4 regions of the Ensifer fredii genome follow, and region 4 is predicted to be linked to each of the others. Evidence: predicted binding sites of a transcription regulator. Region 4 holds the regulator's gene; each other region holds the start of a gene.
What was found. The regulator PhoB, encoded in region 4, activates phosphate uptake and scavenging genes when phosphate is short. The targets are predictions, from matches to a motif close to TGTCATNNANCTGTCAT.
Positions count from the first base shown of each region.

Region 1: NXT3_RS10415 (UDP-2,3-diacylglucosamine diphosphatase) is a predicted target of PhoB. The motif match lies at 2,628-2,644, and genes of this name have one in related genera.
Region 2: NXT3_RS06660 (esterase-like activity of phytase family protein) is a predicted target of PhoB. The motif match lies at 2,130-2,146, and genes of this name have one in related genera.
Region 3: NXT3_RS23650 (ceramide glucosyltransferase) is a predicted target of PhoB. The motif match lies at 2,119-2,135, and genes of this name have one in related genera.

Region 1 is NZ_CP024307.1:2,102,065-2,106,592, reverse strand. Features, by position in the region: gene NXT3_RS10425 (helix-turn-helix transcriptional regulator) at 1-32, opposite strand, end outside; gene NXT3_RS10420 (NADP-dependent malic enzyme) at 206-2,518, opposite strand; gene NXT3_RS10415 (UDP-2,3-diacylglucosamine diphosphatase) at 2,696-3,532, shown strand; gene NXT3_RS10410 (MFS transporter) at 3,636-4,528, shown strand, end outside.
Region 2 is NZ_CP024307.1:1,379,855-1,384,382, forward strand. Features, by position in the region: gene lon (endopeptidase La) at 1-1,466, shown strand, start outside; gene hupB (non-specific DNA-binding protein Hbs) at 1,686-1,958, shown strand; gene NXT3_RS06660 (esterase-like activity of phytase family protein) at 2,257-4,452, shown strand.
Region 3 is NZ_CP024310.1:5,516-10,043, reverse strand. Features, by position in the region: partial or broken gene NXT3_RS23655 (adenylate/guanylate cyclase domain-containing protein) at 1-508, opposite strand, end outside; gene NXT3_RS23650 (ceramide glucosyltransferase) at 900-2,057, opposite strand; gene NXT3_RS23640 (mechanosensitive ion channel family protein) at 2,510-3,847, shown strand; gene NXT3_RS23635 (aminotransferase-like domain-containing protein) at 3,783-4,528, opposite strand, start outside.
Region 4 is NZ_CP024307.1:509,324-513,851, forward strand. Features, by position in the region: gene pstB (phosphate ABC transporter ATP-binding protein PstB) at 1-106, shown strand, start outside; gene phoU (phosphate signaling complex protein PhoU) at 153-866, shown strand; gene phoB (phosphate regulon transcriptional regulator PhoB) at 912-1,595, shown strand; gene NXT3_RS02470 (GcrA family cell cycle regulator) at 1,679-2,197, opposite strand; gene NXT3_RS02475 (aspartate aminotransferase family protein) at 2,612-3,811, shown strand; gene argF (ornithine carbamoyltransferase) at 3,861-4,528, shown strand, end outside.

The sequences.
Region 1 (4,528 bases), 1.6 Mb from region 4:
AGCAGATCGAGGACAGCCTGTTGATTAGTCATGCCGTAACACCGATTCATGCCCCTAGAATAAACATGGTTTAGCCTGCCGGTTTTTGTCTAGTGCTATATTTCGTAATCGGTGCAAGTCTTTTCACTAGATCAATGCATGGTTGTTTTTCCGCGGCAAGCTGCCGCGGAATCGCCTAAAGCGCGATAGACCGGAGAGCCATTCCTCAGGCGGGATGGCTTGCCTCGACCACTGCAAGAGCCGCCATGTTGACGACGCCGCGGGAGGTGACGGAGGGGGAAAGGATGTGGGCCGGCAGCGCCGAGCCGAGTAGGATCGGCCCGACATGAAGGCTGTCCGTCATCGTCTTGACGACGCCGAGCGTGATGTTGGCGGCGTCGAGATTGGGGAAGACGAGCAGATTGGCTTCGCCCTTCAGCGTGCTGTTCGGCATCACCCGCTCGCGCAGCGTTTCGGAGATGGCTGCGTCCCCGTGCATCTCGCCGTCGACCTCGAGATCGGGCGCCAGCTCGCGGACGAGCTTGAGCGCGGCGCGCATCTTGGCGGCGCTCTCGGATTCGCGCGATCCGAAATTCGAATGGGAAACAAGGGCAGCGCGCGGCGTGATGCCAAAGCGGCGTATTTCGCCGGCGGCCATCACGGTCGTCTGGGCGATTTCCTCGGCGCTGGGGCTGAAGCTCACATAGGTGTCGGTGAAGAAGGTCGCACCGCGCTGGGAAATCAACAGGCTTAGCGCCGAGAAGTCGAGTACGCCCGGCTTCTTGCCGATGATCTGTGAAACGTCGCGCAGGTGTCGGCTGTAGCGCCCTTCGACCCCGCAGATCAATGCGTCCGCTTCACCGCGCTTGACCGCCAGCGCACCGATCACCGTCGTATTCGTGCGGACGATCGTGCGGGCGGCTTCCGGGATGACGCCGAGACGGCCGACAAGGGTGAAGTATTCTTCGACGTAGTCGCGATAGCGCGGATCTCCTTCCGGATTGACGACCTCGAAGTCGACATCGGGACGGATTCTGAGGCCATAGCGGCGGAGGCGGGTGTCGATGATCTGCGGACGGCCGATCAGGATCGGCTTGGCCGTGCCTTCTTCCAAGAGCACCTGGGCGGCGCGCAACACCCGTTCGTCTTCTCCTTCGGCGAAGATGACGCGGTTCTTGGGGGCGTTCTTGGCGGCTGCGAAGACCGGCTTCATGATGAAGCCGGAGCGGAAGACGAAGCGGTTGAGCTTGTCGAGATAGGCGTCGAAATCCTGGATCGGCCGGGTAGCGACGCCGCTCTCGGCTGCAGCCTTGGCCACCGCCGGAGCGATGCGCAGGATCAACCGCTGGTCGAAGGGCGAGGGGATGAGATAGTCGGGTCCGAAGACCGGCGTTTCCCCTGAATAGGCACGGGCCGCAACATCCGACGGCTCCTCGCGCGCCAGGCCGGCGATTGCCCGCACCGCCGCCATCTTCATCTCTTCATTGATGGTGCGCGCGCCGCAATCGAGCGCGCCGCGGAAGATATGCGGGAAGCAAAGGACGTTGTTGACCTGGTTCGGGAAGTCGGAGCGTCCGGTGCAGATCATCGCGTCCGGCCGCGCGGCGCGCGCCACTTCCGGCATGATTTCCGGTGTCGGGTTGGCGAGCGCCATGATCAGCGGCTTCTCGGCCATCTGGGCGAGCAGTTCGGGCTTGAGGACGCCTGCTGCAGAAAGTCCCAGGAAAACGTCGGCGCCGCCGATGCTGTCGGCAAGCACGCGATTGGCGCTGTCCTGCGCGTAGATGGCCTTCCATTCGTCCATCAGAACCTCGCGGCCCTTATAGACGAGACCCTCCAGGTCATGGACCCAGATGTTTTCGGGCTTGGCGCCAAGGGTGACGAGAAGGTTCAGGCAGGCAAGGGCGGCAGCGCCGGCGCCCGAGGCGACGATCTTCGCCTTGGCGATGTCCTTGCCGGCGAGTTCCAGGCCGTTCAGGACGGCGGCGGCGACAATGATCGCCGTTCCGTGCTGGTCATCATGGAAGACGGGAATGTCCATCTTCTCCCGCAAGCGGCGCTCGACCTCGAAACATTCCGGAGCCTTGATGTCTTCGAGATTGATGCCGCCGAAGGTCGGCTCGAGCGCGGAAACCACGTCGACCATGCGTTCGACGGTCGGCGCGTCGATCTCGATATCGAAGACATCGATGCCGGCGAATTTCTTGAAGAGGACGGCCTTGCCTTCCATCACCGGTTTTGAGGCCAGGGGACCGATATTGCCGAGGCCGAGCACGGCGGTGCCGTTGGAGACCACGGCGACGAGGTTAGAGCGGGCGGTGAAATCGGCGGCGCTCGCCGGGTCATCCCTGATGGCAAGGCAGGGGGCTGCGACGCCGGGCGAATAGGCGAGCGCCAGATCGCGCTGATTGCCGAGCGGTTTGGTGGGCTGGATCTCTAGCTTGCCCGGACGGGGGTAGCGGTGGAAGAAGAGTGCCTGCTGGTCGATGTCTCCGCTCGCCGGAGCCGATTGAGGTTTCGCTTTTTCGCCCGTGGTCATGCCGTCACATCCCCGTTTCTGGATCGGGGCCTTTTGGCACGAATTCCCGCCCGCGTACAGTTTCACGGCAGCGCTTTTCATCAGCCCGATCCGGTCCGCCGAATTCCGGTGTCATCTTCCTGAAACACGAGTCTGGTTTTGACGAGGCGAGACATAGCTCGAGAAGGCGAGGATCTCATGGTTGCGATATCGGGATCTCAACAGAATCCGGTGCGGAAATTGCGGACGCTGTTCATCTCCGACGTCCATCTGGGCTCGAAGGCGGCGAAGACGGACTACCTGATCGATTTCCTGCGCCACCATGAGGCCGAGACTATCATTCTCGTCGGCGACATCGTCGACGGCTGGCGGTTGAAGCGGAGCTGGTACTGGCCGCAGTCCTGCAACGACGTCGTTCAGAAGCTCCTGCGCAAGGCGCGCAAGGGTTCGCGCATTATTTACATTCCCGGCAACCACGATGAGTTCATGAGGGATTTTCCGGGCGTCCACTTCGGCGGTATCGAGGTCGCGGCGCGCCACATGCACCAGGGCGCGGACGGGCGCAACTACCTCGTGCTGCATGGCGACGAATTCGACGTCGTCGTGCGCAACGCGCGTGTGCTCGCCTATCTCGGCGACTGGGCCTACGACACGGCAATCGCTATTAATATCGGCCTTGCCGCCATTCGCCGCCGCCTCGGCATGCCGTATTGGTCGTTTTCGTCCTGGGCGAAGCTGCAGGTCAAGCACGCGGTGAATTTCATCGGCGAGTTTCAGAGGGTCGTTGCGGAGGAAGCCCGCCGGCATAACGCCCAGGGCGTGATCTGCGGGCATATCCATCACGCGGTGATCGAGGACATCGACGAGATCCGCTACATCAACACCGGTGACTGGGTCGAAAGCTGCACGGCGATCGCCGAGCATTTCGACGGCACGATGGAACTGCTCACCTGGCATAGCCTGCGCGGCGGAGTGGCGGTGGAAACCTCGGCCGATGGCTTGCCCGTGACTTTGGCCGCGCCGCGGGCAGCCTGAGGTCCTCGGTACCAGGCCTGAGCCCCACCTGTGGCTAAAACTAGCGGCTAGCGAGCTGGCGGATATTCGTGCTAGGGGTTGCGCACAGCCATCAGGTCCTCCCATGATTCCCGCATCCGCGCGCCCCGTCCTGGGGCCTCCGCCGCGTTATTTCGCGCTCCGCATCGGGTTGCTCTTCTGCGCGCCGCTGATCGTCAACGGCTTCGCCATGCCGTATTTCCCGGTCTGGCTCAACGGCTTGTCGATGAGCGATTTCGAGATCGGCGTGGTCCTCGCCGTGCCGATGTTCATCCGGGTCATCACGGCGCCATTGGCGGGTGTGCTGGCGGACAGGCTCGGTGAGCGCACGATCGTGCTGATCTGGTCGGCCTGCCTCTCGCTTGCACTCGCCTTCGTCCTCTTCTTCGCCAAGGACTTCTGGCCGGTGCTGGTGATCTATGCGCTGCAGTCGGCCGCCTATTCGCCTTACCTCCCGATCGTCGAGGCGATCGCGCTTTCGGGCGTGCGCCGCTGGGGTTTTGACTATGCGCAGATGCGCGTCTGGGGATCGATCGCCTTTATTGGTGCGACGATGCTCGGCGGCTGGATGACCGGCCTCATCGGCGGTGCAATGGTGCTGCCGGCGATGGCCGCCGGTTTCGGCCTGACCGTTGCGATGGCCTGCGCAGCTCCGCGCATCGGCCGCCCACGCAGGCCTTCGCCGATCACGGCAATCACCGAAGCGCCGCCGCAATCGCTGCGGCAGCCCGATTTGCAGCTGCTTTTGATCGGCGTCACGCTGGTCAACAGCAGCCATGCGATGCTGTTCGCGTTTTCTGCCATTTATTGGCAGCAGATCGGCTATAGCGGCACGCAGATCGGGGCGCTGTGGAGTGCCGGGGTGGCGGCGGAAGTGCTGATGTTCTTCTTTGCCAAGGCCATTACCAGGCGCTTCAGCGTCTGGACGATGATCTTCTCCGGCTGCCTGCTGGCGGTCGCGCGCTGGCTGATCTTTCC
Region 2 (4,528 bases), 870 kb from region 4:
CCGAAAAGGTGCTGGACGCCGATCACTTCGGTCTCGACAAGGTCAAGGAGCGTATCGTCGAGTATCTCGCCGTGCAGGCCCGTTCCGCGAAGATCAGGGGCCCGATCCTGTGCCTCGTCGGCCCTCCGGGCGTCGGCAAGACCTCGCTCGCCAAGTCTATCGCCAAGGCGACCGGCCGCGAATATATCCGCATGGCGCTCGGCGGCGTGCGTGACGAGGCCGAGATCCGTGGCCACCGCCGCACCTATATCGGCTCCATGCCCGGCAAGGTCGTGCAGTCGATGAAGAAGGCCAAGCGGTCCAATCCGCTGTTCCTGCTCGACGAGATCGACAAGATGGGCCAGGACTTCCGCGGCGATCCGTCCTCGGCGCTTCTCGAAGTGCTCGATCCGGAACAGAACTCGACCTTCATGGATCACTATCTCGAGGTCGAGTACGACCTCTCGAACGTGATGTTCATCACCACGGCGAACACGCTGAACATTCCGGCGCCGCTGATGGACCGCATGGAAGTGATCCGCATCGCCGGCTACACGGAAGAGGAAAAGCTGGAAATCGCCAAGCGGCACCTGCTGCCGAAGGCGATTCGCGATCATGCGCTGCAGCCGAACGAGTTCTCCGTGACCGACGGCGCGCTTATGGCGGTGATCCAGACCTACACGCGCGAGGCGGGCGTTCGCAACTTCGAGCGTGAGCTGATGAAGCTTGCGCGCAAGGCCGTGACCGAGATCCTAAAGGGCAAGACCAAGAAGGTCGAAGTGACGGCCGAGAACGTCCCCGACTATCTCGGCGTGCCGCGCTTCCGCCATGGCGAAGCCGAACGCGACGACCAGGTGGGCGTTGTCACGGGTCTTGCCTGGACCGAGGTGGGCGGTGAATTGCTGACGATCGAAGGCGTGATGATGCCGGGCAAGGGCCGCATGACGGTCACCGGCAACCTGCGCGACGTCATGAAGGAATCGATTTCCGCGGCGGCCTCCTATGTCCGATCGCGTGCGATCGATTTCGGCATTGAGCCGCCGCTCTTCGACAAGCGCGACATCCACGTGCACGTGCCGGAAGGTGCAACGCCGAAGGATGGCCCGTCGGCGGGCGTCGCCATGGCGACGGCAATTGTTTCGGTGATGACCGGCATTCCGATCTCCAAGGATGTGGCGATGACCGGCGAGATCACCCTGCGCGGCCGTGTCCTGCCGATCGGCGGCTTGAAGGAGAAGCTGTTGGCGGCTCTGCGTGGCGGCATCAAGAAGGTGCTGATCCCTGAAGAGAACGCCAAGGATCTTGCGGAGATCCCGGACAATGTGAAGAACAGCCTCGAAATCATCCCGGTTTCGCGGATGGGCGAGGTGCTCGAGCACGCATTGACGCGGCGTCCCGAGCCGATTGAATGGGACCCGGCAAGCCATGCCGGCACCATTTCGCCGGTCGATTCGCAGGACGAGGCGGGCACCTCGATCGCCCACTGAGGACGCGCAAATAGGGGAGGGACTGTGTCCCCGTTGCGCCCTTTGCCAAAAAAACGGAAAAGACCGGCCATTTGCCGGTCTTTTCTGTTGTAAAAGCACCCTCTAAGCCTTGCATTTCAAGGGATTCGGCGCAATTGGGAATGGCAAGACGTGGCTGTGCGCAAGCGGCCGCGGCTTAAGAAGACAGTCGTTTCGAACCAATATGAAAGGGGTGGAAACATGAACAAAAATGAGCTCGTGTCTGCCGTTGCCGAGAAGGCCGGTCTTTCCAAGGCCGATGCGTCTTCCGCTGTTGATGCAGTGTTTGAGACCATTCAGGGTGAACTGAAGAACGGCGGCGACATTCGTCTCGTCGGCTTCGGCAACTTCTCCGTGACCCGCCGCGAAGCGAGCAAGGGCCGCAACCCGTCGACGGGTGCGGAAGTTGACATCCCGGCACGCAACGTGCCGAAGTTCACGGCCGGTAAGGGCCTGAAGGACGCCGTCAACTAATCGGACGTGTCGAGGTCCGAAAGGGCCTCGAGATGCCGCGCGGTCCGGGTCGGCGGCGACGCCAAAGAGGCCGCAAGCAAGTTCATGTTCCATCTGCCGCCTTCCTTCCAGGATCGCCGGCAGGTTGATTGGGGCCCGGTCGATCCGGGCCTCTTTTCATTTAACCTCCGCTGTCATCGGGCTGTTACAGGACGGTTGCACAAGCCTCCCATCCGGAGGTGGACGAATTGCGACTCCGGACGCGAACGCGGTGTCGGAAGGCCTGATCTCCGGGCGCGCGCCGCGACAGGAGGGATAAATGAGGGCTTTTTCCATCACAGCCGCCTTGGCGGCGGCACTCGCCGCATCGACGGCGCCGGCCGCTCAGGCCGAACAGGTCTTTAACCGCATTGCATCCTTTGCGGTCGCCGGCAACTTGCCCGAAGGCGCCGACCAAAAGGCACCGACCTCAGCGGAAATCATTGCCGCCAGCGAGGACGGCAACACGCTCATCTATACGGACAGCCCCGGCAAGCGTATCGGCTTCATCGATATCACCGACGCCCGCGCGCCGAAGGCCGGCGGCATCGTTTCCTTCGAGGGCGAGCCGACGTCGGTCGCTGTCGCCGGCCCGAAGGCGCTGGTCGCCGTCAACACCCGTGAAAGTTTCACCAAGACCTCCGGCCTGCTTGCCGTCGTCGATGTCGCGACGAAAAAGATCGACGCCACCTGCGATCTCGGTGGCCAGCCGGATTCCGTCACCGTCAACAAGGACCGGACGCTGGCGGCGATCGCCATCGAGAACGAGCGCGACGAGGACGTCAACGACGGTGAGATCCCGCAGCTGCCGGCCGGCGATCTCGTGATCCTGTCGCTGAAGGACGGCGTTGCCGATTGCGCGACGATCAAGCATGTGACGCTCACCGGCCTTGCCGAAGTCGCCGGCGACGATCCGGAGCCGGAATTCGTCGCGTTCAACGGCAAGGCCGAGATTGCGCTGACGCTGCAGGAAAACAATCACATCGTGATCATCGACGGCAAATCAGCGGCCGTGAGGGCGCATTTTTCCGCCGGTACGGCGGACCTCAAGAATGTTGACGCGAAGCGTGACGGCGCCATTTCGTTTGCGAGCGATCTGACCGGCGTCAAGCGCGAGCCGGATGCCGTGAAGTGGCTCGACGACAACCGTCTGGTCGTCGCCAATGAGGGCGACTACGAAGGCGGCTCGCGCGGCTTCACGATCTTCGACGTCACCGGCAAGGTGCTGTTCGAGTCCGGTGCAAGCCTGGAGCACGCCATCGCTGCCGTCGGCCACTACCCGGAAAAGCGCTCTTCGGCGAAGGGCATCGAGCCGGAAGGCATGGAAACGGCGCAGTACGGCGACGACAAGCTGTTCTTCGTGCTTTCCGAGCGCGCCTCGATCGTCGGCGTCTACAAGGACACCGGTGCCGAGCCGCAACTGCTGCAGCTGCTGCCGTCCGGGGTTTCGCCCGAGGGCGCGGTCGCCATTCCCGGCCGCAATCTGTTCGCCACCGCCAACGAGGTCGATCTCGTCGAGGACGGCGGCGCGCGGGCGCATGTGATGATTTACGCGCGCGGCGAGGGGGAGGCCATCTACCCGCAGATTCGCTCCGCCGAGAAGGACGGTCTGCCGATCGGGTTCGGCGCCCTTTCCGGCCTGGCGGCCGTCGGCGACAAGCCGGGCTTCCTGCGGGCGGTGAACGACTCCGTTCTTTCGTCGCAGCCGACGATTTTTGCGATCGACGCGACGCAGAAGCCGGCGGTGATCACCGAGGCACTGCCGATCACCCGCGATGGCGCAGCCGCGCAAAAGCTCGATATTGAAGGCATTGCCAATGATGGCGAAGGCGGCTTCTGGCTGGCGTCGGAAGGCGACTCGGACAAGCTTTACAGCCACGCACTCCTTCACGTGAACAAGAAGGGCGAAATCAAACAGGAGATCGCTCTTCCGGCGGAGCTGCGCGCCAACGAAATCCGCTCCGGCTTCGAAGGAATCACCGCGGTCGGCGAAGGCGACGGCCTCACGCTCTGGATGGCGGTCCAGCGCGAGTGGAAGGACGACGAGAAGGGCTTCGTCAAGCTCGTCGCCTACAAGCCGGCGACGAAAGAGTGGGGCGCAGTGCGCTATCCGCTCGACAAGTCCGAAGCCGGCTGGGTCGGTCTTTCGGAGATCTCCGTCCACGGCGACTATGCCTATCTGATCGAGCGCGACAATCTGATCGGCGAAGCCGCGAAGCTCAAGAAGCTCTATCGTGTGGCGCTCACCGAGCTGAAGCCCGCTGCGCTCGGCGGCGAACTGCCGGCCGTCAAAAAGGAAGAGGTGCGCGACCTCATTCCTGACCTGAAGTCGCTGAACGGCTATGTAGTCGACAAGGTGGAGGGCTTCACGGTCGACGCCGCTGGAAACGGCTATGTCGTTACCGACAATGACGGCGTCGACGACGCGTCCGGCGAGACCCTGTTCTTCTCCATCGGCGCAATCAACGCGATGTAAGCGTCGGGCCAGGAGAAAACGGAAGAGGCCGGGGCATGACGTCCCGGCCTCTTCCTTTGTACCAAGTTCGGTTGTG
Region 3 (4,528 bases), on a different replicon from region 4:
AATACACCCGGATCGGCTCGGCGATGTTCTTGAGCTGCGTGTTGCCGAGATCGCTGACTGAGAGGTCAAGCCGCGCCTTGACCTGGCGATAGGCATCCTCGGATAGGCAGATGGCCCCTGGCGCAGCGACGCCCTCCAGACGCGAGGCGATGTTGACGCCGTCGCCCATCAGGTCGCCGTCGCTTTCCTCGACCACGTCGCCGAGATGAATTCCGATCCGGAACTCGATGCGGCGGTCCTGCGGCACGCCGGCATTGCGCTCGACCATACCGTTCTGCACCTCAATGGCGCAGCGCACGGCGTCTACTACACTGCGGAACTCGACCAGCGCCCCATCGCCTGTGCGCTTGATCACGCGTCCGTTGTGGACGGCGATGGTCGGATCGATCAGGTCGCTGCGCAGCGCCCGCAACCTGGCCAAAGTACGGTCTTCGTCTGCGCCGGCCAGCCGGCTGTACCCGACCACGTCGGCAGCCAGGATCGCCGCTAGCTTGCGGTTCTCGCTCACAGGGCCATCTCCTCGTCTCCACAATAACAGGAAGACACAGGGAAGAGGAAATTTTCGGGGTCCCGTTCAGAGCGACTTTGGGTGAGATCATCGCTCGCCATTTGTTCGCCGGCAATCGTGAATGCTCACAATGTCGAGCACTCGCAACCCGGTGCCAATGGCGCAGACGTCCTGCCTGGGCAATGACTGTCCTGGCAACTTTCGGACATTCGACACCGTGACGCCGAAAGTCGGCTCAGGGCCGCAAGCTGCCGCTGCTTTCCGGCAAAGCTCCGCAGCAACCGTTCAGCCTCGCAATGCGCGACATTGAAAAAAGAACGGACCGGGAATTGCACGCGCTCTGCGCCCGAATGAGCATATTTCCCGGGCGTTTCTGACCAGCGCCAGCTCCCTACGACGTACTCACCACCAGCGGCAGCTCACCCGTTTCCAGCCGCGACTCCTGCGAGCCGATCGACATTCTGTTGCCGCGCCAGTCGGCGCTGCCGGCGAACCAGCTGCGGACCCAGATGACCGGCAGCAGCAGGTCGCGGGTGAGCATGGCGACGAGCGACCAGCGGGAGAGATGCCAGTTCTTCCAATGGACGAGCAAAATTTCCGGCAGGTAGGCGGCAATTGCGACAAGAGCCGCGACGGCGAGCACGCTGTGACCCGCAGCGATGGCGACGAGCGTCGACAGCAGGAGCGGCGGCACGACGCCGGCCAGAATCTCCAGGCCGAAGAACTGGGGAAAGGTGACGCGCCGCAGCCGCGCCCAGCGACACTGCCGCGCCCAAACCTCGCGGAACGTCCGCGTGCCGAGCGGCTGGTCGAACGGCGCGGAAACGAGGTGCACCTTCAGGCCGAGGCTTCTCACCAGTTTCGTCGCGGCCGCATCCTCGGCGATCTCCGCCGCCAGAGCCTGGATGCCGCCGTTGGCATCCAGCATGCTCTTGCGCCAGAGCATGCTTTTGCCCTGCGCAAAGCCGAAGCCGAGGGCTTCGCCGGCATATTGCCAGCGGGCCTGATGGGCGTTGAGGAAGGCGCATTCGACCTCCGCCCAGAATCCATTCGGACGCGACCCGAGCGGCGTTGAGCAGACGAGCCCGGACTCGCGTCCCCACGCTGCCATCAGCCGAATAAGGTAATCGGCCGGCATCAGCACGTTCGAGTCGGCGAGCACCACCCATTCATGCGCGGCCGCATTCCAGCCCTTTACGCAGTTGTTGAGCTTCGGATTGGCGCTGATCCGGTCGTCGCCGATGAGGATCGCCGCGGGAATGCCCGGGTGGCGCCGGCGCGCGGCCTCGATCAGCGGAATCAACGGATCCTTGGCATCGGCGACGCAGAAGATGACTTCGTATTCCGGCCAATCCAGGCGAAACGCGCTTTCAAGCGTTTCCCGGGAAAATTCTTCGATTCCGCAGAGCGGGATGACGAGGGAGACCGGCGGTCGATAGGTCGTCCGCGGCTGCGGGCCGAGACGTGGCCAGATCCGCCAGCCCGCTATCATCAGGCTCAACAGATTGATGGCTAGGAAGGCACCGGCGACGAACAAGATGAGCATCATTTACCCGGGCAACGAACCGCGATTCCGACGAAGTTGAGTTCCGGATAAACATCATCGCAAGATGACAGGCGGATGACAGTTGGGCGCTCTCGGGGCCGTGGCTGAAGCACCCCCCTCTGGCCTGCCGGCCATCTCCCCCACAAGGAGGGAGATCATTTGCGGCCGGCCCCTCGCTCCGACCTTGCCGCTTCTGTAAGCGGAACGCTTCGGTCGAGGTGCAAAGCGTGCCACATCCAATCTCCCCCCTTGTGGGGGGAGATGGCCGGCAGGCTAGAGGGGGTGGCCATCCGCATTCGAGCCCTTGCTGCGTGGGACGAATTGAACAAATTCCCTGCCCGGTTAATTATATGTCTGCGCAGTGCGCCTTTTCAGGGCGCCCGACGGCCGCCGCTTGTTCCATGCCCTGTCCTCGTACAGGAACAGGCAGCACAAGAATTGCGAAGACAGAGACGATGGATTTCGTCGAGACCATCAATGCCACCGCGGCGTGGCTCGAGCGGTTTGTGCTCAACGAATGGACGCTCTATCAGTGCGCCGTGATCGTCGTCGGCTATTTCGCTTGCGGCCTCGCCGCTAAGCGCCTGGAGCCGGCGCTCGAAGCCCGCGCCCGGATGATCAGGGGAAATCCGGACCTGCTGCGCGTCATCATCGCCTTCATGCGGCGGCTCAAATGGCTGTTCCTGATCGTCTGGCTGTGGATCGCCGACGTCGTGCTGTCGCGCTACGGCTGGCCGTCCTACCGCTGGCTGGTGGGGACGGTGCTGACGCTGGTCGCCGCCTGGTTCATCATCGCCGTCTTGACCCGCATCATCCGCAACCAGACGCTGGCGCGCGTCGTCGCCGTCCTCGGCTGGCTCTACTTCGCGCTTTACGCGCTCGGGCTGGATCGCCCGGTGCTGACGGCGCTCGACAATGCCGCCGTCAATCTCGGTGCCGTTCGCCTTTCGCTGCTGCTCGTACTGAAGGCGATCGTGCTCTCCGCCGCAATGATCTGGCTCGCCGTTCTCACCGGCAACATGTCGTCGAATTGGATCCAGAAATCCGCCGACCTGACGCCGTCGCTGAAGGTGCTGATCAGCAAGCTGATCAAGATCGGGCTCATCGTCCTTGCCGGCACGATCGCGCTGTCGGCGACCGGCATTGATCTGACGGCGCTCACCGTCTTTTCGGGCGCCGTCGGCGTCGGCATCGGCTTCGGCCTGCAGAAGGTGGTGTCGAACTTCATCTCCGGGATCATCATCCTGCTCGACAAGTCGATCAAGCCGGGCGACACAATCACGCTTGGGGAAACCTTCGGCTCGATCCGCGACCTGCGCTCCCGCTTCGTCTCCGTCATCACCCGCGACGGCAAGGAGTACCTGATCCCGAACGAGGACTTCATCTCCAAGCAGGTGGTGAACTGGTCGTTTTCCAGCGACTATGTCCGCATCGACGTGACCTTCGAAACGTCGCCGAAGAGCGATCCGCACGAGGTCGCCCGGCTTGCGATCGAAACCGCCAAGAGCGTTCCGCGGGTCGCCAGCGTCTATGCCGAGCCGGTCTGCTGGATGACCGGTTTCGGCGGCTCGTCGCTTACCTTCAAGCTCAGATTCTGGATTTCCGATCCGGCGAACGGGCTCACGAACATCCGCGGCCAGGTGTTCATGGCGCTCTGGGACGCCTTCCAGGCAGCCGGCATTGCGACGCCTGACCCGCGCGAGATCATCATGAAGACGCCGGTCGATATCACCGGCGCAGAAGAGCCGACAGCTCGCGAAACAGCCGCTCGTCCTCGGACTGTGCCACGTTGAAGCGCAGAAAATTGCCGGCCGTCTGCGCCTGGCTGAAGACATTGCCGGGGGCGAGCACGATGTTTCTGGCAAGCGCCCTTCTGGCGACGTCCGCGGCGTCGACGCCGTCCGGCAGCCGGCACCAGACGAACATGCCCGCCTGCGGCTCGATCCAGGGCTCAATGCCGATCGCCCGGAGCTTTCCGATCGTCTCGGCCATTGCCCGCGACAATCGCTGCCGCACCGTCTCCATATGCTTGCGATAGCTGCCGTCCTTCAACAGCGTCAGCACCAGCTCGGCGGAAAATCCGGGACCGCCGAAACCGGTGGCGATCTTCAGGTCGGCGAGCGGCTCGATCCATTGGCGGGGCGCGACGATGAAGCCGCAGCGCACCGCCGCCGACAGCGACTTCGAAAAGCTGCCGATATGCACCACCCGCTCGAGCCCGTCGAAGGCGGCAAGCCGCGGCGCCGGCGCCTCTTCGAAATCGGCAAAAATGTCGTCCTCGACGATCGTCAGCCCCGCCTGGTCGGCGAGCTTCAAGAGGCGGTGGGCGATAAGCGGCGAGAGCGTCGCGCCGGTCGGATTGTGGAGGGCGGAATTGGTGATGTAGAGTCGCGGCCGGTGTTCTTCGAGCGCAGCGGCAAAGCGCTCGATGTCCGGCCCGGCCGGCGTATAGGGAATGCCGACGATTTTTGCCT
Region 4 (4,528 bases):
CATGTTCCACCTCGGCAATCTTGTCGAGGAGAACGACACCGACAAGATGTTCACCAATCCGGACGACCAGCGCACCCAGGATTACATCATGGGCCGCTTCGGCTGATCGCCCGAAAACCCACCGCGAAGAGTGCGCCCTCGAGGAACCGTAGATGTCTCACCCCCACATAACGACAGCCTTCGACGAAGAGCTTAAATATCTGACGCGCCGGATCTCGGAGATGGGCGGCCAGGCCGAGCAGATGGTGGCGGATTCAGTCCGGGCTCTGGTGAATTCCGATCTGGCGCTCGCCCAGAAGGTCATTTCCGACGATGCAATCTTGGACGACGCCGAGCGCCAGATCGGCGAAAAGGCGATCGTCACCATCGCCAAGCGACAGCCGATGGCCGCGGATCTCCGCGAGATCATGGGGTCGATCCGGATCGCCGCCGATCTCGAGCGCGTCGGCGACCTCGGCAAGAACACTGCCAAGCGCGTCATCGCGGTTGCCGGCTCCGGCATTCCGCGCAAGCTGGCGCGCGGTCTCGAGCACCTCGCCGAACTCGCCCTGATCCAGCTCAAGGAGGTCCTCGACGTTTACGCCTCGCGTTCGCCGGAGAAGGCAAACAGCATCCGCGAACGCGACGAGGAGATCGACGCGATTTACACCTCGTTGTTCCGCGAGCTGTTGACCTACATGATGGAGGATCCGCGCAACATCACCCCCTGCACGCATCTCCTTTTCTGCGCCAAGAACATCGAGCGTATCGGCGACCACGCCACCAATATCGCCGAAACCATCTACTACATGGCGACGGGCGCCCAGCCGCAGGGCGAGCGGCCGAAGGACGACATGACGTCAACGCTCGGATCCGTCACCGACTGAGGGGACACCCGCCAATCATGAATCTAGGCAAGGAGTCGTAACTGAATGTTGCCGAAGATAGCCGTTGTCGAGGACGAGGAAGCGCTCAGCGTGCTGCTGCGCTACAATCTCGAGGCTGAGGGCTTCGAGGTCGATACGATCTTTCGCGGCGACGAAGCGGAGATCCGCCTGCAGGAGCGCTTGCCCGACCTTCTCATCCTCGACTGGATGCTGCCCGGCGTCTCCGGCATCGAGCTTTGCCGCCGTCTCCGACAGCGCCCGGAGACCGAGCGGCTGCCGATCATCATGCTGACGGCGCGCGGCGAGGAAAGCGAGCGGGTGCGAGGCCTTGCGACCGGTGCCGACGACTACGTCGTCAAGCCGTTCTCGACGCCGGAGCTGATGGCGCGGGTCAAGGCGATGCTCCGGCGGGCGAAGCCTGAAGTGCTGTCGACGGTGCTTCGCTGCGGCGACATAGAGCTCGACCGCGAAACCCATCGCGTGCATCGTCGCACCCGCGAAGTGAGGCTCGGCCCGACGGAGTTCCGGCTCCTGGAGTTCCTGATGGCCTCGCCAGGCCGCGTCTTCTCCCGCTCGCAGCTGCTCGACGGCGTCTGGGGGCACGACATCTATGTCGACGAGCGAACGGTCGACGTCCATGTCGGCCGGCTGCGCAAGGCTCTGAATTTCTCCAATATGCCCGATGTGATCAGGACGGTGCGCGGCGCCGGCTATTCGTTGGAAAGCTGACGCTTGCGCTGCTTTTCCGGCGTTCCAAAGTGATAAGGGGCCCGACGGGCCCCTTCATGCGTCCTTGTTATTGCTCCGACCGATCAGCGCGCGCGGCGCCGCTCGGCCGAGGGCTGGTAGGCGAGGCGAGCGTGGTAGCTGCAATAGGGGGAGGATTCCGGCGAGTCGTTGCCGCAGAAGTGGAATTCTTCCTTGAGCGGGTCGCCGATCGGCCATTTGCAGGTCCGCTCGGTCAGCTGGGTGAGTTCCAGCCGGCGCGACATCGGCACGACAATGTTGGTGTCGAGTGCGAGATCCTGCTCCGCCACCAGATCGACGGCGACCTCTTCCTTGAGCACGGCCGTGCCGGCAGCGCGGGTAACCGTCCGGGTCACGGCGCGTGCCGCGTAGTTCGGGGCGCGGGGCGCCGAGGTCGTCCGCTTGGGACGAGCCGCCGCTGTCGCTCCGCCGGCCTTGGCGCGGCCTGGCAGGCTCAACCGATGAACCTTGCCGATCACCGCGTTACGGCTGACGCCTCCCAGCTGCGCCGCGATCTGGCTCGCGCTTAGGCCCTCGGACCATAGCTTCTTCAGCTTCTCAACCCGCTCGTCCGTCCAGTTCATGTCTGCACTCCCCGTTCTCGGCGTTGGGATGGCAGAATCCATCACCGTTCTCCGGAAAAGCCCCGGAGTTACAACGCGATAACTATTTTGGTGACTAGGTCCGCCGCATGCGTCTAGTAATTGAATATTAACCTACCGGCCGGGTGACTCCGTGGCAAGAGTCGCCGGAATCGCGCCGAATCGATTTCGCAGTTTTCCCCAACTTGCTGTCGGATAGTTGCATTTTTGCAAGCCCCGCATCGGGATTTTTTCGCGGTGCGGAATCCGGGCCGGCGCGACTGTTGCAAGCCTTGGTTTTGTTGACATTGCGCCGCGATATGGGAATAGTGCCTGCGCCGCCGAAAGGCGGCATTTTTGATTTTTGTCGGGCCGATACGTCCGACAGCGATGCCGATGACGAAGGAGATGCTGATCATGGCCGCAACACCGCCGCTCTACGACACCTATCTGCGTGCGCCGTTGCGTTTCGAGCGAGGCGAGGGCGTCTGGCTGATTGCCGAAGACGGCACCCGCTATCTCGACTTTGCAGCCGGCGTCGCGGTTAATTCGCTCGGCCATGCCCATCCTCATCTCGTCGAAGCGCTGAAAGCGCAGGCGGAGAAGCTCTGGCATGTGTCCAATCTCTACGATGTTCCCGGCCAGGAGAGCCTGGCGCAGCGGCTGACGGCGGTCACCTTCGCCGATCGAGTGTTCTTCACCAATTCCGGTGCGGAAGCGCTCGAATGTGCGATCAAGACGGCGCGCCGCTACCATTTCGCCAAGGGCCATCCGGAGCGGTTCCACATCATCACCTTCGAAGGCGCCTTCCACGGCCGCACCATCGCGACGATTGCCGCCGGCGGCCAGCAGAAATACATCGAAGGGTTCGGGCCGAAGGCTCCGGGCTTCTATCAGGTGCCGTTCGGCGACATCGCCGCCGTCAAGACCGCGATCAACGACGAGACCGCTGCAATCCTGGTCGAGCCGATCCAGGGCGAGGGCGGCATTCGCCTCGCTTCGAAAGAATTCATGCAGGAACTGCGCGCGCTCTGCGACGAGTTCGGGCTGCTGTTGATCCTCGACGAGGTCCAGTGCGGCGTCGGCCGCACAGGCAAGCTCTTCGCGCATGAATGGTCGGGCATCAAGCCGGACATCATGGCCGTCGCCAAGGGCATCGGCGGCGGCTTCCCTCTCGGCGCCTGCCTGGCAACGGAAGCGGCGGCGGCCGGCATGGTGGCCGGCACCCACGGCTCCACCTACGGCGGCAATCCGCTGGCGATGGCGGTCGGCAATGCGGTGCTCGATGTCGTCCTGGCCGATGGTTTCCTGGAGAATGTCAGCGACGTGGGATTGGTGTTCCGCCAGGGGCTTGCCTCGCTCAAGGATCGCTTCCCCGACGTGATCGAGGAGATCCGCGGCGACGGCCTGATGCTCGGCATCAAGGCAAAGGTGCCTTCCGCCGACTTCCTGAAGGCGATCCGCGCCGAGAAGCTGCTTGCCGTGCCGGCCGGTGAGAACGTGCTGCGGCTGTTGCCGCCGTTGATCACCACGCCCGCCGAAGCGCGCGAGGGGCTGGCACGACTCGAGCGTGCCGCCGAGGCGGTGCGCGCCAAGAGCGGAACGGCCGCGGCCTGAGGTCGCGACGGACGGTCGATTACCGGTTTATGACAGGAACTACAGCATTATGACTGCCACCAGACATTTTCTCGATCTCTCGGCAATGACCGCGACCGACCTGCGCACGATCATCGACGATGCCCGCGCACGAAAGACGGCGACCAAGGCCGGAACCGCCGAGAAACCGCTTGCCGGCAAGATGCTGGCGATGATCTTCGAAAAGCCGTCGACCCGCACCCGCGTTTCCTTCGATGTCGGCATGCGGCAGCTCGGCGGCGAGACGCTGTTCCTGTCGGGGACCGAAATGCAGCTCGGCCGCGCCGAGGCGATCGGCGACACGGCCAAGGTGCTGTCGCGCTATGTCGACGCCATCATGATCCGCACGACCGATCATCGCCGGCTTCTGGAATTGGCCGAGCACGCCACCGTTCCGGTCATCAACGGGCTGACCGACGACACGCATCCCTGCCAGATCATGGCGGACATCATGACCTTCGAGGAGCATCGCGGGCCGGTCAAGGGAAAGACGATCGCCTGGGCGGGTGACGGCAACAACGTGCTTCACTCGTTGATCGAAGGCTCGGCGCGCTTCGGCTACCGGATGAACATGGCCGTGCCGCTCGGCTCCGAGCCGCAGGACAAGTTCCTGAACTGGGCGCGTAACAATGGCGGCGAAATCCTGCTCTGCCATGAGGCGGAGCAGGCGGTTGCCGGCGCGCACTGCGTTGTCACCGA